DNA from 3 places in the Aeribacillus sp. FSL M8-0235 genome. Region 1 is predicted to be linked to each of the others. Evidence: riboswitches for the same ligand, from Rfam matches in the RefSeq annotation. Region 1 holds a riboswitch; each other region holds the start of a gene.
What was found. A riboswitch is a leader RNA that binds a small molecule or an ion and turns the genes downstream of it on or off. The one in region 1 is predicted to bind cobalamin.
Positions count from the first base shown of each region.

Region 2: another riboswitch for cobalamin. It lies ahead of metE (5-methyltetrahydropteroyltriglutamate--homocysteine S-methyltransferase); the one in region 1 lies ahead of NSQ71_RS06760 (ABC transporter substrate-binding protein).
Region 3: another riboswitch for cobalamin. It lies ahead of NSQ71_RS14575 (ribonucleoside-diphosphate reductase subunit alpha); the one in region 1 lies ahead of NSQ71_RS06760 (ABC transporter substrate-binding protein).

Region 1 covers NZ_JBBOBW010000001.1:1,383,802-1,388,966, reverse strand. Annotated here, with positions in the region: gene NSQ71_RS06770 (adenosylcobinamide amidohydrolase) at 1-243, opposite strand, end outside; gene NSQ71_RS06765 (FecCD family ABC transporter permease) at 245-1,306, opposite strand; gene NSQ71_RS06760 (ABC transporter substrate-binding protein) at 1,269-2,243, opposite strand; cobalamin riboswitch at 2,355-2,533, opposite strand; gene NSQ71_RS06755 (N-acetylmuramoyl-L-alanine amidase) at 2,729-4,174, shown strand; gene NSQ71_RS06750 (DUF1540 domain-containing protein) at 4,273-4,431, opposite strand.
Region 2 covers NZ_JBBOBW010000001.1:3,653,305-3,658,469, reverse strand. Annotated here, with positions in the region: gene thiE (thiamine phosphate synthase) at 1-60, shown strand, start outside; gene metE (5-methyltetrahydropteroyltriglutamate--homocysteine S-methyltransferase) at 260-2,557, opposite strand; cobalamin riboswitch at 2,699-2,897, opposite strand; gene nfsA (oxygen-insensitive NADPH nitroreductase) at 3,296-4,045, shown strand; gene qoxA (cytochrome aa3 quinol oxidase subunit II) at 4,533-5,165, shown strand, end outside.
Region 3 covers NZ_JBBOBW010000001.1:2,978,031-2,983,195, reverse strand. Annotated here, with positions in the region: gene NSQ71_RS14580 (ribonucleotide-diphosphate reductase subunit beta) at 1-413, opposite strand, end outside; gene NSQ71_RS14575 (ribonucleoside-diphosphate reductase subunit alpha) at 426-2,690, opposite strand; cobalamin riboswitch at 2,827-3,005, opposite strand; gene NSQ71_RS14570 (Hsp20/alpha crystallin family protein) at 3,139-3,579, opposite strand; partial or broken gene NSQ71_RS14565 (IS256 family transposase) at 4,239-5,165, opposite strand, start outside.

The DNA.
Region 1 (5,165 bases):
CGGCAATGAAGCGATGTTTTGCGCCAATTTTTTCGGAGAATAAGCAGAAAGAGGTTTGCCGGCAAGCTCGATCGTGCCGCTTTTAACCGGAAGAATCCCGCTGATCATTTTTAATAGTGTCGTCTTTCCACTCCCGTTTGGCCCCAAAATGCCAAATATTTCCCCTTTTTTTACTGAGAAGGAAAGGTTTTCGATAATCTTTCGCTCTTGATAGCCTCCCGAAATGTTCTTGACTTGCAGCATGTTACCCTCTTCTTTCCATTCTTTGTTTCATTAAAATAAAGGCAAAGCTGGGAGCGCCGATTAAAGCCGTGATCACACCGATCGGAAGTTCTGTCGGCGACACGATCGTTCTTGAAACGAGATCCGCCAAAATTAAAAAAGCGGCGCCAAAAATGGCGGACAGAGGGAGAAGATGGCGATAATCACTTCCCCAAAGCAGCCTGTTTACATGCGGGATGACAAGACCGACAAACCCAATCGTTCCGCTGATGGCAACGGCCGCACCGGCTAAACAAGAGGATGATGCTAAAATAAACAGCTTTCTCCTTTTTACATGGACCCCAAGCTGCTTCGCCTTTTCTTCGCCAAAGGACAGAGCGTTTAATTCTGTTCCGTTTACAAAAATCAAAATGGACCCGATTAAAAAAAACGGCAAAAGCATCAATACGTATCCCCAGCCGCGCATCGCAACGCTTCCTAACAACCAGTTGACAATTTGTCGCAATTCTTCGCCTGTCAGGGCAATCATTAATGAAATGAAAGCACTTAAAAAGGAACTTAAAATAATTCCGGTCAGCACAATCGTTTCAATCCTCATCGTTTTTTCAATGAAATTGGCGAACAAAATCACAGCCAAAATCGTTAAAAAACCCGTAAAAATGCTGACAACCGGCAAAGTGAATGAGCCGAAAAAAGGAATTTGAATGCCGAAAAAAAGAACAAGTACAGCACCTAAAGAAGAACCTGATGAAACACCGAGCGTATAAGGATCTGCCAAAGGGTTTTGCAAAAGCCCTTGATAACAAGCCCCCGCCATTGCAAGCGAGGCTCCGACAAGTCCGGCTAAAACGACACGAGGAAGTCGAATATCAAGCACAATGCTTTTCATGCTTTCATCAATGTCCGGCGCCAAACCAGTATGAAACAGTTGATTGAAAATTATTTGGAAAATATCCTTAAACGTGATGTGAAACGTTCCGATAGAAATTCCTAAAAAGACGGAAAAAATAAGAAAACAAGCGGTCGCCGTATAGGCGACCACATGTTTATTTTTTGTAGACATCCGGATAAATTGCTTTCGCAAGTTCTTCTACTCCTTCAACCAATCTTGGGCCTGGGCGGCTCACCAAGTCGGAATGCACATCGTAAACCCGTTTATTTTTCACCGCTGATACATTTTCCCATCCTTTGCGTGCCAACACCTGGTCAACAGCTTTATCGACGTAATAGCCGTATGTCGTCACAATGACGTCTGGGTTCAGTTTTACAACGGCTTCTTCCGTCATTTGCGGCCAGCCTTCTTGATCGCCCGCTGCATTTTTTGCTCCAATGATCGTTAGCATTTCATCCATAAACGTTCCTTTTCCAGTCGTATAGATTTGTGGTGCGGGATTCACTTCGACAAAAACAGACACTTTTTGATCATCCGGAATCGTTTTTCCTTTTTCTTGAATATCCGCCAGTTTCGTTTTCATCTCAGCCACAATATCTTCGGCTTTGTCACTTGTCCCTGTAATTTTGCCGATTGTCTGGATGGAGTCATACACTTTATCAAATGATTGGGCATCTTCGACTACAAAAACATTTATTCCCGCATCTTTCAGCTGCTTCAGCCCTTCCTGCGAGTTATGGGCGCTGGAAGCATGCGCTAAAACAAGATCCGGTTTTAAAGAAATAATTTTTTCAACATTAAATTCCATCCCGCCAACCTTTTCTTTGTTTTGAACATCTTCCGGATAGTTGTCATTATCACTTACACCGACAATTTGTTCACCCAACCCTAAAGCATAGGCAATTTCAGTATTGCTTGGAATTAGCGAAACAATCCGCTCCGGTTTTTCGTTTACCGTCACCTCATTTCCTAAACCGTCCTTGACCTTCACCGGAAATTGTGAAGCCGTCTCTTCCGTCTTTTGATTGCTTTTGTTTTCAGACGGCTCTGATGTATTTTGTTGGCCGCATCCAGCCGCAATTCCAAATAGAAGTAATAAGGCTAAAAATAGTGCAGATAGTTTTTTCATCATTTTCCTCCTCCAATAAAAAAACATCTTCTTTTTTTGATAAGAAGATGTCTGAAAACAAGCATATCGCTTTGTTCTGTTTTCAAACACCTCCCTATCCTCGTAGGGTTTTTAGGCGTGTTCAAACAGGCAGGTCTCCTGGCTCATGGTCATCGCTCCCTGAACCTTCCCGTAGACACAGTGGCATTTTCAGGTTGCTCCCATTCACAGTGGCGGGACCGCGTTGGATTTTCACCAAACTTCCCTTTTAAGCGGACAAAAGTATCCGCACCTGTTTGCTTTTGAATGAAATTGTCGACGAATGTAATTATACATCATTCAAATCCGTTCTGGTAGAAAAAATGTGAAAATGCTATGTCAAGTTTTATATTGGACTTTTTATAAGGTTTTCAATTCAACCGTGTTGATTTGAACCGATTACCGTAAAAATGAATAAAATTTTAATGGATGGGTAATTGATTTTAGGAACGAAGGAGGATCCATAAGTGACAGTCGTTCTTTTAGACCCAGGCCACGGTGGAAGTGATCCTGGTGCAACATTTAGAAGCTATGAAGAAGAAGACTTTACGCTGACTATTGCCTTAATAGCCAGAGACCATTTGCTAGAAAACTTTCAAGTAGATGTCGTGATGACACGAACGAACGATCGCACTGTCAGTTTAGAAGAAAGAACGAGTTTGGCAAACAGACTAAATGTCGATTTTTTCTGCTCCATCCATGTCAATTCAGGGGGCGGAACAGGATTTGAAAGCTATATTTACAACCGCGGTGCATCCAATAAAACGATTCAATACCGTTCCATCATTCATAATCATATTATGAGCGTAATCGGGCCAAAATATAACGTACAGGACCGCGGAAAAAAAAGCGCCAATTTTTTTGTGTTGAGAGAAACGAAAATGCCCGCGGTTCTATTGGAAACATTATTTATCGATAATCCTAACGATATCAAATTGTTAACCTCTTCTGCTTTTATAAGTGATTTTGCCGCCAGTGTGGCGGAAGGGATAGGAAAAGCCCTTAATTTAAAGAGAAAGACAAGCACAACAAAAAAGCCGTCGACAAAACCGTCGGCTCCTGCTTCAAACAACACGCTTTACAAAGTGATTGCCGGTTCCTTCAAAGAGCGTAAAAATGCAGAACAACGCGTAAAGGAACTGAAGGGAAAAAACGTGGACAGTTTTATTTCACCTGCTAATGTTAACGGCACAAGTTTTTACCGTGTTCAAGCAGGGGCTTTTCAACATTTGGAAAATGCGAAGGAGCAACTGGCAAAACTTGTGCAGCTGGGCTATAAAGATGCTTTTATTTTAACTCCCGAAGAGCAGCGAGCAAATCCGCCAAGGCAAAATCAACTAGCCAGCTTGCTGTCTACATCAGAGCCGCAAGCATCCGCTACAGAAGACATTTCTATTTTAGGAGAACCGCTTTTATCAGGAACATTGTTGGATCAGTTCGTAAAAAATACGAATCCAGATGCACCTCAACTGGGTGATTTATATATCCAATTAAGCAAACTATACGGAATACGCGGTGATATCGCTTACGCACAAGCCATTCATGAGACGAACTATTTTCGCTTCACCGGGGTTGTCGACCGCAGCCAAAACAATTTTGCCGGAATTGGAGCGACAGGCCCGAATGTCCGAGGAGCAAGCTTCTCCACATCGAGAGAAGGAGTTCTCGCTCATTTGCAGCACTTGTTTGCTTATGCAACAACAAAGCCTCTTCCAAGTGATGAGCCGCTTGTAGATCCAAGATTTCATTATGTGAAGCGCGGATCAGCTACCACTTGGAAAGAATTAAATGGAAAGTGGGCAGTTCCTGGAGATCGTTACGGAGAAATGATTTTATCGATTTACCGTTCCAACCTTCAATTCGCTGTTCAACAGCTTTCCTCCATGATTGCGGAATTAAACAAACATGTATGATCATTTTTTTAATCTATTTTCCAATAAACGTGAATAAAATTGAAAATCATTATCAATAATAAAAGAGAGCCGAAATGGAATTCGGCCCTCTCCATTATTTAGACAGTTTCCGGTTCAAATGTTTTGCAATCCGTTTCCTTTTGATCTTTGGCGGTTTTCCCCGAATGGCTGACAACATAAATGGAATCAGCTGAACATCTATTTCCATCCGCCCAATATTTGCAGTTGTTTACTTCACATAAAACGTCTTGTGCCATCGCATGTCACCTCCCAATTATAGAATTGCCATCGGAAGGTGTTTTGATACGACACAAATAGTTTTTGACAATGACAATTTTTTAAAAATATGCATCTCATGGCAAAAAAGTATGACGGGATGAAAAATATTTTAATCCATCGTCCTTGCTTGATTCGATTTTTTTCATTAGGAACGATTGTGCTGGAATAATCGAGTAGGAGGGAGCGATTAACTCCCGTCCTCTCACACCACCGTACGTACGGTTCCGTATACGGCGGTTCAATTAAGATAATTGACGCAAGTCTTTATAACTTCCGTGAATAGCTGTTCTCTTTATGCCAGTGGTCACTCCACCCTCCAAGAGATCTCCCACGGGATTCACCGCTTCCTCCCTCAAGTGAGGTACTACGTTTTCTGTGTTCATCATGACTCACTGAATGCCAAGGGCTATTCTCTCTTAATTGTTCGGTCCTTCTTAGTTGTTCTAGACCAACTAATACTATGACCTCTGCTGACTTCTGACTGTTCAGCTATCTATCACTAGATAGGTTACCAAGGTTACTTGGCGTGCCAGCCAGACCTCCCCGGGTAAGAGTGTAATCTTTCCTTCCATCCATCTGCTTCATTTACTCTGTATCACCTTCGGCAGAAAGGGCTTTGTTTTGTCTTGCAAACTCACCCAGTGATACCTAGCCTCATATGAAGTTCGTGTTCCTCAGACCGGAAGTTTGCCGCTCGCTTCCTTCAGATTCC
Region 2 (5,165 bases), 2.3 Mb from region 1:
ATTTGTCTAGCGGATGATGTTAAGGAAAGTGCAGCTCAACTGAAGAAAGCAACGATGTGAAACATTTTTTTCAATAAGATTTTGTGGATATAAAATATTTACATATAGGTTCGGCTTTTGAAAGTCGGCGAAAGGGGAGTTCTTTTATAAACGTAAAAAAGGAGCGGCAAGGCTCCTTTTTTAAATGAAAGTATAGAGACTGACATTTCTGCCGGTTTTATCGGGATTTGACTGCTGAGAGAATCGGCCTACACTTTTCTTAAATTTGTGCAGCAGTTATTTTTTCTCGATAGGTTTTCGCAGCTTCGACCATGACTTTTAAAGCACTAATCGTTTCATCCACTGATCTTGTTTTTAGGCCGCAGTCAGGGTTAACCCAAAACTGGCGCACGTCAAGCACTGCTAAGGCGCGGTCGATATTTTTTGCCATTTCTTCAACGGATGGAATTCGCGGGCTGTGAATGTCATATACGCCTAAGCCAATCTCTCTTTTATATTGATACGTTTCAAAAGCATGAACAAGCTCTCCATGGCTTCGGGAAGATTCAATTGAAATGACATCCGCATCAAGGTCATCAATTGCCTCCATGATATCTTCAAATTGCGAATAGCACATATGAGTATGGATTTGTGTTTCCGGGCGAACAGAGCTGGTGGCGAGCTTGAAGGCTTCAGCAGCTCCTTCGATATATTCTTTTTGTTTTGATTGTTTCAGAGGCAATCCTTCACGTAATGCAGGCTCATCAACTTGAATCATGCCTATTCCATTTTTCTCTAAAGCTAGCACTTCTTCGCGAATGGCAAGGGCGAGCTGGCGAAGAACGCTTATACGGTCGATGTCATTGCGCACAAATGACCAGTTTAGGATCGTGACAGGTCCTGTCAGCATCCCTTTAACAGGCTTGCTTGTCAATGATTGTGCATATACGCTTTCTTTTACGGTCATCGGCTGATCAAATGCTACATCTCCGTAAATAATCGGCGGTCTCACGCATCGTGACCCGTATGATTGCACCCAGCCGTTATTCGTAACAGCAATTCCATTTAATTTTTCCCCGAAAAATTCGACCATATCGGTCCGTTCAAATTCCCCATGGACGAATACGTCTAAACCGAGCTGCTCTTGAATGTCAATCCATTTTTTTATTTCATTATTGATGACCGATTCATACTGCTTGTTTGTATATTCGCCTTTCCGCCATTTTAAGCGGATTTGCCGGATTTCTTTCGTCTGCGGAAAGCTTCCGATCGTAGTAGTTGGTAAAATCGGCAGATTCCATCTTTTTTTATGCAGTTTTTGCCGTTCGGTATAATCCAAGCGTTTCGTTGGATATGCTCCGATATTTTTGGTAGCCTCTTGAACCTTCTCATTTGTCCGAAAGGAAGAATGGATAAAATCCGTATAAGAGCGGTCATGTTGTTTTAAATCATCGATCGTTCTTTTCCCTTTTGCATATTGAGCGAGTTCATTTACTTCATCCAATTTTTCATCAGCAAAGGAAAGAGCATTTTTCAATATGGACGGCAAGCTCTGTTCGTTTTGAACTGTAACAGGTACATGAAGCAAGCTGCATGAAGGCTGAATGATCAATCTATCAATATCTACATATTGTGCAAGATCATCGATTTCCTTAGCTTTTGATACTAAGGATGCTTTCCAAATGTTGCGGCCGTCGATCAAACCAGCTGCGAGAATTTTGTCTTTCGGAAAGCCGAACGTTTTGATGTTCGACAGATTGACGCCATGATCATGTACAAAGTCCAGGCCAATTGCAGCGACAGGAAGAGACACAATTTCTTGATAATGGGTTATACTTTCAAAGTATGTTTGCAAAATAATATTTAACGAAGGAAGCGCTTTGTGGAAAGCATCGTATACCTCTTTAAACAAAGGAATCGATGAATCATCCAGCTCCTGTACAAGAATCGGCTCATCAATTTGCACCCATTTCGCACCGGCCTGAGCAAGTTCCGTCAACAATTGGACGTAAACAGGAATTAAAGCAGACAAATGTTTATGAAAATCGTGTTGATCGTATTGTTTTGCCAGCTTTAAAAAAGTAATTGGACCTAGCAAAACCGGTTTTGCTTCAATATTCAGCTCGTTTTTCGCTTCCTGAAAAAGTTCAAGCAGACGGTTCTTTACTAACGCCGGCGTTTTATTTTCAAGCTCCGGAACAATATAATGGTAGTTTGTGTTGAACCATTTGGTCATTTCCATTGCTTCTGCTTCATCAGAGCCTCTAGCCATTGCAAAATATGTTTTTAATGAAGTCGGCTCCATATGCTGGAATCTAGAAGGAATATACCCAAACATAAATGCAGTATCGAGGACATGGTCATATAATGAAAAATCTCCGACAGGAATCAGGTCTATTCCTTTTTCCTTCTGTTTTTTCAGATTGAGAAGACGTATATCTTTTAATGTTTCCTCCAAGCTGCTTTCTGAAATGTTTCCGTTCCAAAATGATTCCAGCGCTCTTTTCCATTCTCTTCTTTCACCAATTCTTGGATAGCCAAGATTTGAACTAATTAATGTCAATATTGACACCCCCATTTGATTTGTATCTCAACACATAATAAAAAAAACCCTCTTTTTACGCGTAAAAGAGGGAATTGTGGACTCTAACTCGTGTTGAGATACATGTAGGGCTTAAATCTCAACATGGCTTCATCACTCCTCCCTATGACGCGTAGGTGGCAGTGCATACAACAGGCAGGTCTCCTGACTTAGGATCATCGCTTTCGATCCTCCTTCCCATTTCAAAATTGAAACAGTGGATGTTGGCCGAAAGCTCCCCATCACAGTGGCGCGACCGTGTTGGAATTTCACCAATCTTCCCTTTTAAGCGCATATTGCTGATGAAATATGACGCACCTGCTGCTTGGAACACTATATGAAACTATAATTATCAGAATAGATGATTTTTTTTGTTTTTTCAATCCCTATTTTTTAGGTTCAGAAAAGTGCTGCCCTATTTTGGGAAATCAATGGACAGAAGCAGGAATTCACATACAAATTGTGAAATGTTTAGAGGGTCGTTTTTAAAATTTAATTTTTCTAATAACGTAAATTCGAAAAATTTTGTTGTTTACAATACAGGATCGTTGCAGTGAATAGTTTGAGATACGATGGTAAAATTAGGTGCTTGGAGCCTTCACTGAAAAAGGAGCTATAAAAAACGTATTTTTCAATACGAATCATTTGAACGAGCAGCATTTTCATGTTAATACTTGGATTGGAAGAAGTGTGATTTTTCAAAAAATAAGTGGGATTATAGAAAGGATGATTATGTTGAACGACATTATCAAAACCATTTTAAATCACCGTTCCGTTCGTCATTTTGAGGATCGGCCTTTGACAGATGAGCAAATCCGATTAATTGTCGAATGCGCCCAAGCCGCTTCAACTTCAAGTTACATGCAAGCCTATTCCATTATCGGGGTGAAAAATATACAAACGAAAAAAAAGCTCGCTGAACTGGCAGGAAACCAAGCTTACGTAGAGAAGAGCGGACATTTATTTATTTTTTGCGCTGATTTGCACCGTCATGAAGTCATTGGTGAAATGGAAGGCAAAAATGTAGAAGATTCATTGAGGAGCACTGAAAAATTTATGGTAGCTCTCATTGATGCTGCACTGGCCGCTCAAAATGCTGCGTTAGCGGCTGAGTCAATGGGACTCGGCATTTGCTACATCGGAGGCATCCGCAATAATTTAGAAGAAGTATCGAAGCTGTTGAAAATTCCAAACAAGGTCATCCCTCTTTTTGCATTAACTGTCGGCTACCCTGCAAAAGAAACGGCGAAAAAACCAAGAATACCTTTTGAGCATATTTATCATGAGGAAGAATATAAGCAAGATCAAGAAGCATATGTGCGCGAGCTTGAACAATATAATGAAATAGTATCCAATTATTATGATCAGCGAACAAACGGGATTCGCAAAGATACTTGGACTGGTCAAATGGCTCGCATGCTTTCGAATCCGACAAGAATGTACATGAAGCAATTTGTTCAGAAAAAAGGATTGAATTTAAACTAAAGCTTCAGCTCCTATCTCGATTTTATGAAGATAGGAGCTTTATTTTTGAACAGAAAATTGTATGTAAGTCATTTATCCGAACTCTTCCTTTCAGCATGAATTTGTTTATTTTTCCCCTGACTCGGCTGCTAACTCATTTTGCTTATTTCCTCACTTGGCAAATTTAGAATGATACATCGGTTCAAGAAAACAGATGAAAACGTCATTTTTCAGCTTCTTCATGTACATCCCTCGAAAATACATTCCCATCAGCTTTTATTTGGAAAATATAGAGAAGATTCCCTGAAAAAACGGAATTTCTCTATATTGTGTCAGATTCATGGCAAAAATTTTACAAAAAATTTATCGTTTCTTGACTGTTTTTTGAATTAAAGTTTATTTCGATAAAAATGTGATAAAGTTCATTTACAACTCAATTATTTTTTGAATCGATTAAGTCGGTTTTTTATGAAAATTTAAAACATTTCTGATTTGAGAGGGATTGAAAATGCCGGCACAACAACAAAAATGGTTGAACTTGTTTATGAAGGTTTTACCACTGTCATTGCTTTTTTTGTTGACAGGTTGCAGTGAACGCTTTGTTTTATTAAATCCGAAAGGACCTGTTGCAGAGGTTCAAAAGGATTTAATCCTTTGGTCAATTTGGTTTATGCTGTTTATTATTGTTGTCATCTTTGTGCTATTTGCAGTTATTTTATGGAAATACAGGGAGAGACCGGAAAATCTTGATTATGAGCCTCCTGACCAGCACGGAAATACACTTCTGGAAATCATTTGGACAGCTATTCCTGTGTTGATTGTCATTGCATTGGCGATACCAACGGTTAAGGCGACTTTTGAGCTTGAAAAACCGCCGAAGGAATCTAGAGGAGTTGAACCAATTGTCATTCATGCGACAGCAGCCGATTGGAAATGGATTTTCAGCTATCCAGAGGAAAATATTGAAACAGTCAATTATGTCAACATTCCAAAAGATGTTCCAGTTGAATTTAAATTGACAGCTGTCGGCGGGATGAGCGCTTTATGGATTCCAGAGTTGGGCGGACAAAAATATAATATGGCTGGAATGGGAATGACTCTTTATTTGCAGGCTGATCATGTCGGGACGTTTAAAGGGCGG
Region 3 (5,165 bases), 1.6 Mb from region 1:
ACGTTTTTAGGCACGATGCTTGAAAGAATATACGAATATGAATGGTTATGAATCACTTCCTGCTGAGCGAGCAAAATCATTAAGGCGTTTATGCTCGAGTCTGTAATATAATCAGCAACTTTTCCGGCATAATCGGTTTGAATGCTGTCTAATAAAGCTAAGAGGCCGATAATTTTTAAAAATGCGTCCTGTTCTCTTTCTGAAAGCTCAGGAAATTGCTTCACATCTTGAGCCATATTAATTTCAAAAGGTGTCCAAAAGTTTGCGAGCATCCGTTTATATTTTGGATATGCCCACGGGTAGGCGACATCATCCCAATTGAGCACGTTGGAACATTTTCCGTTCACTATTGCTGTTGAACGGTTTGGTGCATCAGGATCCATAATAACTCGTTTTGTTAATGTTTGCTCCATATTACTTCCTCCTTAACTTGCACATGATTCACATTCATAAATGTCGCTTGATGTCGAACGGACATAATACGTTGTTTTTAATCCGGATTTCCAAGCTGTCAAATGAAGCTCCAGCAATTCTTTCGCTTTAATCGTGTTTAGGACGTAAAAGTTGAAGGAAATGGACTGGTCAATATGTTTCTGGCGCACTGCATTTTGTTTGATGCTCCATGTTTGGTCGATCAAATAAGCGGATTTATAATACCAAGTCGTTTTCGCATTTAAGTCGGGAACGGTAACTGGAATTTTGTAGTCTTTCTTTTCCTCTGAATAAACTTTTTGGAAAATTGGATCGATGCTTGCTGTGCTTCCGGCTATAATGGAGGTCGATGCGTTCGGTGCGACCGCCATTAAATAGCTGTTGCGAATCCCAAAAGTCTGCACTTTTTCCTTTAATTCCTGCCATTTTTTTGACGTATAACCGCGGATTTCAAAATATCGCCCTGTATCCCACTCCGAGCCTTTAAAGAGAGGGTATGCGCCTTTTTCTTTTGCGAGCTCCATACTCGACTGAATGGTTAAATACGCAATTTTTTCATATAGTTGGTCGACAAATTGGACTGCCTCGTCGCTTTCCCATGTAATTTCCTTTAGTGCAAATAAATGATGCATGCCAAACGTTCCAAGACCGATTGCACGGTATTTTTCATTTGTAAGCTTTGCCTGTAATACCGGAATGTTATTTAAATCGATAACGTTGTCCAGCATCCGCACTTGAATAGGGATTAAACGTTCCAGAACGTTGTCTGGAACAGCCCGTGCCAAGTTGATGGAAGAAAGGTTGCAGACGACGAAATCGCCGGGCTTTTTCACAATGACAATTTTTCCATCTTCGACATATTGTTCTTCAACAGTAGTAGCACTTTGATTTTGCGCAATCTCTGTGCATAAATTGCTGCAATAAATCATGCCGGCATGCTTGTTTGCGTTTTTTCGATTCACTTCATCCCGATAAAACATAAAAGGCGTTCCCGTTTCAAGCTGGCTGATCATAATCCGTTTCATTATTTCAATCGCAGGCACTTTTTCTTTAGATAAGGAAGGATGATTCACGCACTCAAAATATTTTTCCCGAAAGCTGCCGTTACCTTTTTCTTCATCATAATAATCTTCCAGACTGAATCCCATGACTTTGCGAACTTCGTGGGGATCGAACAAATACCAGTCCCCGCGCTTTTCAACTTGCTCCATAAATAGGTCAGGAATGCATACACCTGTAAATAAATCATGGGTGCGCAGCCGTTCGTCTCCGTTATTTAATTTTGCATCTAGGAAGGCGAAAATATCTTTATGCCAAACATCCAAATAAACGGCAATTGCTCCTTTTCTTTGGCCGAGCTGGTCGACGCTCACTGCCGTATTATTTAATTGCTTCATCCAAGGAATGACACCTGATGAAACTCCTTTGAACCCCCGGATATCGCTTCCGCGGCTTCTGATTTTCCCTAAATAAACTCCAATGCCTCCGCCGCTTTTAGAAACATTGGCAATATCAGTGTTCGAATCATAAATGCCTTGAAGGCTGTCGTCTACCGTATCAATAAAGCAGCTTGAAAGCTGACCGACTGATTTTCCTGCATTAGCCAATGTAGGTGTTGCAACCGTCATATATAAATGGCTCAATGCCCAATACGCTTCCTTTACAAGATGCAAACGTTTGGACGGATGCTCGTTGATCATTAACGTCATAGCGATGATCATAAAACGTTCCTGTGGAAGCTCAAATGTTCGTTTATGAAAATCTTTAGCTAAATACCGGTCGTAAAGGGTCCTTAATCCGATGTATGTAAACAGCTTGTCCTTCTCAGGATCAATGGCATTTCCCAGCTCCATAATTTCCTCTTTTGAATAATGCTCTAGCAAAAGAGGGCTGTAGATTCCAAGATCGGTTAATGTTTCGATTAACAAATAAAAATCGCCGTAGCCCGGTTGGTTGTAATTTCTGTTTTGGCTCGCTTCATAGTAAATTTTTTCAAGAAATACGTGTGCAGCTAAAAAAGTCCAATCCGGCTCACTTTCCGAAATGTTTGCTAAAGCTTCAATAATCAGCAGGTTTGTAAATTTTTCAAGATCATCAATCTGCTGGTATTGTAGGGTTGTCGACACTCTCTCGCTGTATTCATGAAAGGAAAGGGATGGAAACTTTTTTTCAAGCTGTCTTAGATAAAGCTCCCAATCGCTCCTGTTAAAATGATTTTGAAAAACCTCGTATAGATTTAATGCTTTCGTAATATTCATCAAACATCCTCCTTATCAAAATAAAAAACCGCTCAGGAAGCTGAGCGGATCAAACGATGATTAAAAGGGAGGCAGTTTACAAGGCGAAACTACTCCATTCAAACCATCGTTTCATCTTCCCAACCCCCGAAGAATTAGAAACGTTCGGACAAAGGCAGGTCTCCTGACTCGTGCTTCATCCTACTTTGAATCCTTCCCATACGAAACGTACAGTGGATTATTCATTTCGTAGCACTCACAGTTGCGGGGACAGTTCCGGATTCTCACCGGATTCCCTTTTAAGCTGAAAACAGCACCTTTGTCGTTAGGTTTTCAATATATAGTATTTAATTGTTTTTGATTACACAATATATAGATTTTTGATGTTATATATTCATCATAATCGTACTTGGCGAAAATTGCAATAAAAAAGTGAGGCTGATTGAAATTTTGCAACCTCACGAAACAATTAATGAAACTGAATATCAATTTTCTTTTTGTTGTTTTCGGTTTGTTTTGGAATACGGATTTCCAAAACGCCATTTTTATATGTCGCGCTCACTTCTTCTTCTTTTACATTTGCCGGCAATGCAACAGCGCGGTGAAACCGCCCGATAAACCGTTCGCGTCTATGCATTTCTTCTTCCTTTACTTCTTTGCTTCTTTGAATTGTGCCACTGATCGTAAGAACGTTGCGATCAAGATGAATGTCAACGTCTTCCTTTTTTTCAAGGCCGGGCAAATCACACGTAACAATTACTTCATTAGCAGTTTCATGAATATCAAGCCGGGGGGTATTCATAGTCTCAAAGTTTTCAAAAAAATGCGGGAAGCCTTCAGAAAAAACGCGATTCATGTTTCGTCTAAATTGGTTGATCTCAGAAAAAGGATCGTAAGGAATGAGAGCCATATGATTGTTCCTCCTTTGATTTTTTTACAGAAAATATTATTTGTGTTGGGAAGAGAAATATACATAAAGCAAAGTTTAAATTACTGTTTTTAATCATAAAAATATAAATAAGTCCGCTGCGTCCAAATCGTTTCGTGTTTGTTGCTTTTAAAAGCACAACCTAGCAAAACTTGGTGAACGAATGGATAGCATATTGTTGTTATTAAACAAGAGTTTACATACGAAGAAAATTAAGTAAGCTGCTTAATTGCAGCCATGCTGGGAATTAACAGATCAGCTGGATAAATTCACAATGATTGGAAATCGCTGTGGACAACTTTATAAATTTAAAAATTATTCTTTGTTGCATATGTTACTGATAGTGGTAAAAAACTTAAAACAAAAATAATTAGAGTAGATGATAATTATTTAGTTGTATTTGTGAAAAATATTCCGGAAGGATTCATTGTATTATCTACAACAATTTTTCCAAAATACATTCACCCAGAAATTGAAGTAAGTAATGATGGTACTGTCAAGAATTTTGTGTAATGTAAGATAGATAGGGCATCTCTGAAATGGATTTAGAATAGAGAGGGCCTGTTTCTTCCACACAGGAGACTGAATATTCAGTCTCCTGTGTGGAAAGGGAGATCCCATCATCAATTTACATTATTTGGTTAATCATAACGTTCTTCAAACATTCGCTGGAGGGCTTCATGAGTTTCGGAAAATCCTCGCAACTTTCGCCCTGCCCATTTCTCATTAAAGTCTTGGATGGTCAAATACATGACTTTTTCCGCGGCTTCTAAACTGCTCAAACTGTTCATCGGCTTTAGACGTTTCCGAATCTCCTTGATCGTTCGTTCGATGGCATTGGTCGGATACTGCTTGGATCATTCATAAAGGTAAGAAGGACATCCAACTCATTTCCCCACGATTGCACTCTCGGATACTTGCTCGACCATTTTGACTCAAACTGGTGAAACATCTCCAGTGCAATTTTTTTATTCGGAGATCGATAAATGAGTTTCAAATCTTCCACCATTTCGAATTGGTCTTTTTTCCGTACACGACTGAGTGTGTTACGGACTTTGTGAACGACACAACGCTGCACATCGGCTTTCGGATAAATAGCTTTAAAGGCTTCTTCCAGCCCCGTTAGTTCATCGAATACGCCCAGAAGCACTTCCTTTACGCCTCTGTTATATAGTTGTTGGAGAATCTCCTGCCATCCATAGGCGCTTTCCTTTCCTCCTACGAAAAAATCAAGAATTTCCCGATATCCTTCTTCGTTTACACCTAACAACACATACATGACCTCTTTTTCTACCGTATCTCGACGAAGTTTTACGTACAACCCATCCAAATATAAGACGGAATAACGCTTATGTAGAGGACGAGTGTGCCATTTCTCGATGTATTCCTTCACGACATCGGTCATACGACTGATCGTTGCAGGAGAATAAGCATTCCAAAAATTCGTTCAATAAACTTGCCAATCTCCCGCGTACTCATGCCACTTTGATACATCTTGATGACAGCTTCTCCGAGCCAGCCGGTATGACGTTGGTAAGGGGCAAACAGCTGCGTTTGAATTCCCCGTT